Methylosinus trichosporium OB3b: one gene and its partner. The protein of the gene in region 1 interacts with the protein of each later gene in a pairwise test. Links are inferred from orthologs where the notes say so. Each region holds a gene or a part of one and is shown on either strand. Other genes may lie near its edges.

Region 1 (3,574 bases):
CGGGCGGAGATAGTGCCATGAGGCGAAGACAGCGGTGCATCCACGTGGCGAGCCGGACGGTGGCGTGGACCTTTCTTCAGGCGCCGGTTCTCATATGTCGTCGCAAATAACGACGCCGAGCTTACGAGATGGCCTCGCAGACCAGTGCGAGGAATGTCCGCCCCCGAGGGCGAGGCTCGAGATCCTGCCTCGTCTTCGCCTGTATGCTCCGCATTGGACACTGTCCCACGCGGGTTCGATCGCCGCCCGATTTTTCGTCACCGTTCCAGCATCGTCCAGACTGGCCCGATGAGCGAACGGCCGAGCGCGGCCAACTCGTAATCGGGTTTCGCCTACTCCTCGGCGACCTCCGCCTCGGCGCCCGTCTCCCCGATATGCTCGACCGACACCACGCGCTCGCCTTCGGCCGTATCGAACACGATGACGCCCTGCGTGCCGCGGCCGACGATGCGGATGCCCTCGACCGGGCAGCGGATCAGCTGGCCGCCGTCGGTCACCAGCATGATTTCGGCGCCGCTGCCGACCGGGAATGAGGCCACGAGCTTGCCATTGCGGGCGTTGACCGCCATGGCGACGATGCCTTTGCCGCCGCGTCCGGTGATGCGATATTCGAAGGACGAGCTGCGCTTGCCATAGCCGTTCTCAGAGACGGTCAGGATGATCTGCTCGGCCTGCTCCATGTCGCGGAAGCGCGCCTCGCTCAGCTCGATCGACGCCGAGCTTTCCTCGGCTTCGGCCGCTCCCTCTTCCGCGCCATTCTCCTGGGCGCCGGCGCGCCGCTGCGCCGCTGCGCGCTTCAGATAGGCGGCGCGCTCCTCGCCGCTCGCCTCGAAATGCCGCAGGATCGACAGCGAGATCACCCGATCCTCGGCGGCGAGGGCGACGCCGCGCACGCCCATGGAGCTGCGGCTCTGGAACACGCGCACATCGGTGACGGGGAAGCGGATGCACTGCCCCTCGCGCGTCGTCAGCAGCACGTCGTCATTCTCCGAAGCGGTGGCGACGTCGACGATGGCCTCGCCCTCGTCGAGCTTCATGGCGATGATGCCGGAGCGGCGCACATCGGAGAAATCGGAGAGCTTGTTGCGGCGCACCGTGCCGCGCGTGGTCGCGAAGATGGCGTCGAGCGTCGCCCAGCTCGATTCGTCCTCCGGCAGCGGCATGATGGTGGTGATGCGCTCATTCTGCTCGAGCGGCAGAAGATTGACCAGCGCCTTGCCGCGCGCCTGCGGCGCCGCCAGAGGCAGGCGCCACACTTTCTCTTTATAAGCGCGGCCGAGCGAGGAGAAGAACAGCACCGGCGTATGCGTCGAGGCGACGAACAGGCGGTGGACGAAATCCTCCTCCTTCGTCTGCATGCCGGAGCGGCCCTTGCCGCCGCGCCGTTGCGCGCGATAGGTCGAGAGCGGCACGCGCTTGATATAGCCGGCGTGCGAGACGGTGACGACCATGTCCTCGCGGGCGATGAGGTCCTCGTCCTCGACATCGCCGTCGCCGTCGACGATCTGCGTGCGGCGAGGCGTCGCATAGGCCGTCTTCACCGCGATCATCTCGTCCTTGACGATGCCGAACAGCTTTTCACGCGAGCGCAAAATCTCGAGATATTCGGCAATCTCGGCGGCGAGCTTGTTCAGCGCCTCGGCGATCTCCTCGCGGCCGAGCGCGGTGAGGCGCTGCAGGCGCAGATCGAGAATGGCGCGAGCCTGCGCCTCGGAGAGACGAATCGTCCCGTCCTCGTGCAACACATGGCGCGGATCGGCGATCAGCGCGACCAGCGGCGCCATGTCCTTGGCCGGCCAGAGCCGCTCCATCAGCGCCTCACGCGCCGCAGCGGCGTCGGCCGAGGTGCGGATGAGACGGATCACCTCGTCGATATTGGCGACGGCGATGGCGAGGCCGACCTGCAGATGCGCCGCGTCGCGCGCTTTATTGAGCCGGAACTTGGTGCGCCGCGTGACCACGCTCTCGCGGAAGTCGACGAAGGCGACGAGCACGTCCTTCAGCGTCAGCAGCTCGGGCCGCCCGCCGTTGAGCGCGATCATATTGACCGGGAAGCTAGACTGCAGCGCGGTGTGGCGCCAGAGCTGGTTCAGCACCACATCGGCCACGGCGTCGCGCTTCAGCTCGACGACGATGCGCATGCCGTCGCGGTCGGATTCGTCGCGCAGATCGGCCACGCCCTCGATCTTCTTCTCGCGGACGAGCTCGGCGATGCGCTCGATCAGCGCCGCCTTGTTCACCTGATAGGGTATCTCGGTGAAGATGATCGCCTCGCGCTCCTTGCGCAAAGTCTCGATCTCCGCCTTCGCCCGCATGATGATCGAGCCGCGCCCGGTCGAATAGGCGTTGCGAATGCCGCCGCGGCCGAGGATCGTCGCCGCGGTCGGGAAGTCCGGGCCGGGCACGATCTCCATCAGCTCGGCGACGCTCATATCGGGCCGGTCGATCAGCGCGATGGCGGCGTCGATCACCTCGCCGAGATTATGCGGCGGAATGTTCGTCGCCATGCCGACGGCGATGCCGCCGGCGCCATTGACGAGCAGGTTCGGGAAGCGCGCCGGCAGAACCGTCGGCTCCATCTCCTTGTCGTCATAGTTGGGCTTGAAGTCGACGGTGCCTTCGTCGAGATCCTCGAGCAGTGCCAGCGCCGGCTTGGCGAGCCGCGACTCGGTGTAGCGCATGGCCGCCGGCGGGTCGTTGTCGACCGAGCCGAAATTGCCCTGCCCGTCGATCAGCGGCAGCCGCATCGAGAAAGGCTGCGCCATGCGCACCAGCGCGTCATAGATCGCGGCGTCGCCATGCGGGTGATACTTACCCATGACGTCGCCGACGATGCGCGCCGATTTCACATAGGGCTTGTCGGGCGTGTGGCCGTTCTCGTGCATCGAGAACATGATGCGCCGATGCACGGGCTTCAGCCCGTCGCGCACATCGGGCAGCGCGCGGCTCACGATCACGCTCATCGCGTAATCGAGATAGCTGCGCTTCATCTCATCGGCGATCGAAACCGGGCGAATGTCGGAGCCGGGCGCAGCCGCTCCAGTCTTCTCTGTGTCGTCGTCGGCCAAGGGGCTCCGCCAATCCGATAGTCGTCGCAAGCGGTCTGCGGCCCGACTCCGGGTCGCAGCGTCACCGCCCATTCGAGAAGGATCGCCGCCTCGTCGCCTCGGGCGAAAGACGTCGCCGAAGTCGCCCCGGGGAAGATCGGGCGCCCTGTCGGCCGCGCCGTCGAGGCTCGTCGTCGGCGATCTCGCCGCAGTCGAGCGACGCGCGCGATCAGCGATGATCTATAGGCGATTCTGCCGGCCGGCGCCAGTTTATGACGCCTCGCGCCAGGGCCGGCGAAATGTCAGCGCTGGCCGACGGTTTGGAGCTTGCGGCGGGCGTTCATCACCAGCGCGCGGGCGCCGGGGGAGCCGGGCTCCAGCAGTTCGACGCCGTCCCTGTCCTGATCCCAGCGGCGCGCGTCGGCCTTGGCCGTCGGCGGCTCCGAGACGACGCCTGGCGCCTCTTCCGGCTGCGGCGCGGAAGCGACCGCCGAGCTCGACCGCGCCCGCAGGGTCGCGGAAATCTG
Region 2 (3,428 bases), 370 kb from region 1 along the record:
CGTTACGCATGCGCCGAGAAATTTGATGCACTGTCTTCCAAATTAAACCTCAGTGATTTGTGGAGAAGAACGAACGGAGTTTCGGCTCGAGAGTGGTCATGGAAATCAAATGCCGGGAATGGTTTTAGGATCGACCATGCGTTTGCAAACCAAAAATTCATAGACCGCTATCATCCAAGTTGTCATTACGACCACGAGCCACGAGAGCTCGGTTCGACAGACCACAGCGCGCTGATCGTCACATGCATGAAATGATAGTATAGTTAGAAATGATGCGAGTCTGCAACACCTGACGTTACGCAAAAATTGTGCAAGTTGTTTCTCAAACATTATTCTCTAAAAACCCTTCTGACGACGCATGAGACGCCTCTCTCCATCCATGCCATAGGCTTCTCACACATCCAAATTCGCCACGTTCAGCGCGTTCTCCTGAATGAACTCGCGGCGCGGCTCCACCACATCGCCCATCAGCTTCACAAAAATATCCTCGGCCTCCACGGCCTCCTTCACCCGCACCTGCAGCAGCGAGCGCACCTCGCGGTCGAGCGTCGTCTCCCACAGCTGCTCGGCGTTCATCTCGCCGAGGCCCTTGTAGCGCTGGATGGCGAGGCCCTTGCGGCCGAGCGCGGCGGTCGCGTCATAGAGCGCGAGCGGACCGGAGAGCGGCGTCTCGTCGCCGCGCCGCGCCAGCGAGGCGGCGCCGGCGAAAATCTCGCGCAGACTCTCGGCGCGCTCCTGCAGCTTGCGCGCCTCGCTCGAGGCGAGCAGCGCGGCGTCCAAAATCACCGCTTGCGCGACGCCGCGCAGAGTGCGGCGGAAGACATAGCCGCCCTCGCGCGTTTCGCCGGTCCAGCCGCGCTCGGTCTCCTCGGCGATCGCATTGAGACGCTCCGCCACATCGTTCGCCTTGGCGTCGTCCGGCGGCGCCTGCAGCGCGCCGGCCAGCGCGGTCTGCTCGACGACGCTGCGGTCGTAGCGCGAATGCAGCCCGTTCATGATGGTGCGGAAGGAGCGCGCATCCTCGAGCGCCTGACGCAGATCCTTGCCCGCGCGCTCCTCGCCAGTGCCGCAGCGAAGCACGGCGCCGTCCAGCACGGAGTCGATCAGATAATCCTCGAGCGCGCGCTCGTCCTTGAGATATTGCGTCGATTTGGCTTTGGTCACCTTGTAGAGCGGCGCCTGGGCGATGAACACATGGCCGCGCTCGATCAGCTGCGGCATCTGCCGATAGAAGAAGGTCAGGATCAGCGTGCGAATATGCGCGCCGTCGACGTCGGCGTCGGTCATGATGATGATCTTGTGATAGCGCAGCTTGTCGGCGTTGAACTCGTCACGGCCGATGCCGGTGCCGAGCGCAGTGATCAAAGTGCCGATCTGTTCCGACGACAGCATCTTGTCGAAGCGCGCGCGCTCGACATTGAGGATCTTGCCGCGCAGCGGCAAGACCGCCTGGAACTCGCGATTGCGGCCCTGCTTGGCGGTGCCGCCGGCCGAGTCGCCCTCGACGATGAACAGTTCCGCCTTGGCTGGATCGCGCTCCTGACAATCGGCGAGCTTGCCGGGCAGGTTCGCGACATCGAGCGCGCCTTTGCGCCGCGTCAGCTCGCGCGCCTTGCGCGCCGCCTCGCGCGCCACCGCCGCCTCGCAGACCTTGGAGACGACGGCTTTCGCCTCCTGCGGATGCTCCTCGAGCCATTGGTCGAGCAATTCATTGACGATATTCTCGACCGCCGGACGCACCTCGGAGGAGACGAGCTTGTCCTTCGTCTGCGAGGAGAATTTCGGATCGGGCACCTTCACCGAGACGACACAGGTCAGACCCTCGCGGCAATCGTCGCCGGTGAGATCGACCTTCTCGCGCTTGGCGAGGCCGGAGCGCTCGGCATAGCCGGTGATCTGCCGTGTCAGCCCGGCGCGAAAGCCCGCGAGATGCGTGCCGCCGTCGCGCTGCGGAATATTGTTGGTGAAGACCAGCACATTCTCATGGTACGAGTCGTTCCACCACAGAGCGACTTCGACATTGATATGCTCGCGCTGGCCGTGAATCATGATCGGCTGCGCGATCAGCGGCGTCTTGGCGCGATCGAGATAACGCACGAAGGCCTCGAGCCCGCCTTCATAGTAAAGCTCCTCGCGCTTCTGCTCCGCGTGGCGCGCATCGGTGAGCACGATGCGCACGCCGGAATTCAAAAAGGCCAGCTCGCGCAGCCGATGCTCGATGGTCGCATAATCGAACTCGACGACCGTTTTGAATGTCTTGAGCGACGGCAGGAAGGTCACCTGCGTGCCACGCTTCGGCTTGCCGTCCTCGATCGGCGCGTCGCCGACCACGGCGAGCGGCGCGACCGCGTCGCCATTGGCGAACTCCATGAAATGCTCGCGCCCATCCTGCCAGATCCGCAGCTTCAGCCACACCGACAGCGCATTGACCACCGACACGCCGACGCCATGCAGGCCGCCCGAGACCTTATAGGAGTTCTGGTCGAATTTTCCGCCGGCGTGCAGCTGGGTCATGATGACCTCGGCCGCCGAGACCCCCTCCTCCTTATGGATGCCGGTCGGCACGCCGCGGCCATTGTCGGTGACGGTGCAGGAGCCGTCGGCGTCCAGCGTCACCGTGACGAGACTGGCGTGGCCGGCCAGCGCCTCGTCGATGGCGTTGTCGACCACCTCATAGACCATATGATGGAGGCCGGTCCCGTCGTCGGTGTCGCCGATATACATGCCCGGACGCTTGCGCACGGCGTCGAGCCCACGCAGCACCTTGATCGAATCCGCGCCATATTCGGGGGTCGGGACGGCGTCGTCGGCGTCATTGCTCATATGATCGGGGGCTCCTGCGGGCGAGGCGATTCTGAAGCGCTGATTTTAGCGTGGAATGGGGGTGGGATGCACGAGAAACCGGTGGGGGGCGGTGGGGTGGTTAGCCCCCCCCTTTCTTGCCCGAGCTACACTTCGCGGCCCACGGAAAAAGCAAGGGGCTGCCGCATGTAAGGAAGCTTTGCTTTGCACAGCGCCCCCCGCTCGCGCTCAGTGATGATCGACTCTTGCGATCATCATCACAGCAGTCGTGGTTCAAACGGACGGCCACAAAGCTGCTTCTTTCGAGAGCAGGAGCTGATTTGCTTGATCGCGGATAGCCTCGAAGAGAACGCCAACTTCGATGGGAACGTCTCCATTCACTACGCGCTTTTCGATCATAGAAAAGGCTCCGATCTTCAACGAGGTCCCGGGTCGAATTACGACCGGCGCTGTTCCAAAGTGATCGGTTGTTACGACCCATCGCAGGCCGAGTTCGTCGGCTAGCGCGTCTCCGAAGAGAACACCCAAGCCCTGAAGCAGCTCATGCTCTTCCGCCGTAGCGTGTTCAAGTACAAGTTGAATTACTGTAAGTTTTCCTGTAGTGCTATCGATGATGCTCCGCTCTT

The links.
Region 2: the proteins of gyrA (region 1) and gyrB interact in binary tests that used the Escherichia coli proteins (3 or more experiments, as listed by UniProt). The link is inferred for Methylosinus trichosporium OB3b from one-to-one orthologs.

Annotation. Positions count from the first base shown.
Region 1 is NZ_CP023737.1:425,630-429,203, forward strand. What follows is about bases 133-3,392. They hold gyrA (DNA gyrase subunit A), read right to left. Parts: upstream 3,069-3,392; coding sequence 333-3,068; downstream 133-332. Other genes in these bases: CQW49_RS02065 (hypothetical protein), read right to left, coding at 3,350-3,392. Outside these bases: CQW49_RS02055 (nuclear transport factor 2 family protein), read left to right, coding at 1-21; more of CQW49_RS02065, read right to left, coding at 3,393-3,574. UniProt on the Escherichia coli protein: A type II topoisomerase that negatively supercoils closed circular double-stranded (ds) DNA in an ATP-dependent manner to maintain chromosomes in an underwound state.
Region 2 is NZ_CP023737.1:797,243-800,670, forward strand. Bases 109-3,222 are described here. They hold gyrB (DNA topoisomerase (ATP-hydrolyzing) subunit B), read right to left. Parts: upstream 2,824-3,222; coding sequence 394-2,823; downstream 109-393. Other genes in these bases: CQW49_RS26270 (hypothetical protein), read left to right, coding at 109-255; CQW49_RS03790 (DUF3806 domain-containing protein), read right to left, coding at 3,076-3,222. Outside these bases: more of CQW49_RS26270, read left to right, coding at 1-108; more of CQW49_RS03790, read right to left, coding at 3,223-3,428. UniProt on the Escherichia coli protein: DNA gyrase negatively supercoils closed circular double-stranded DNA in an ATP-dependent manner to maintain chromosomes in an underwound state.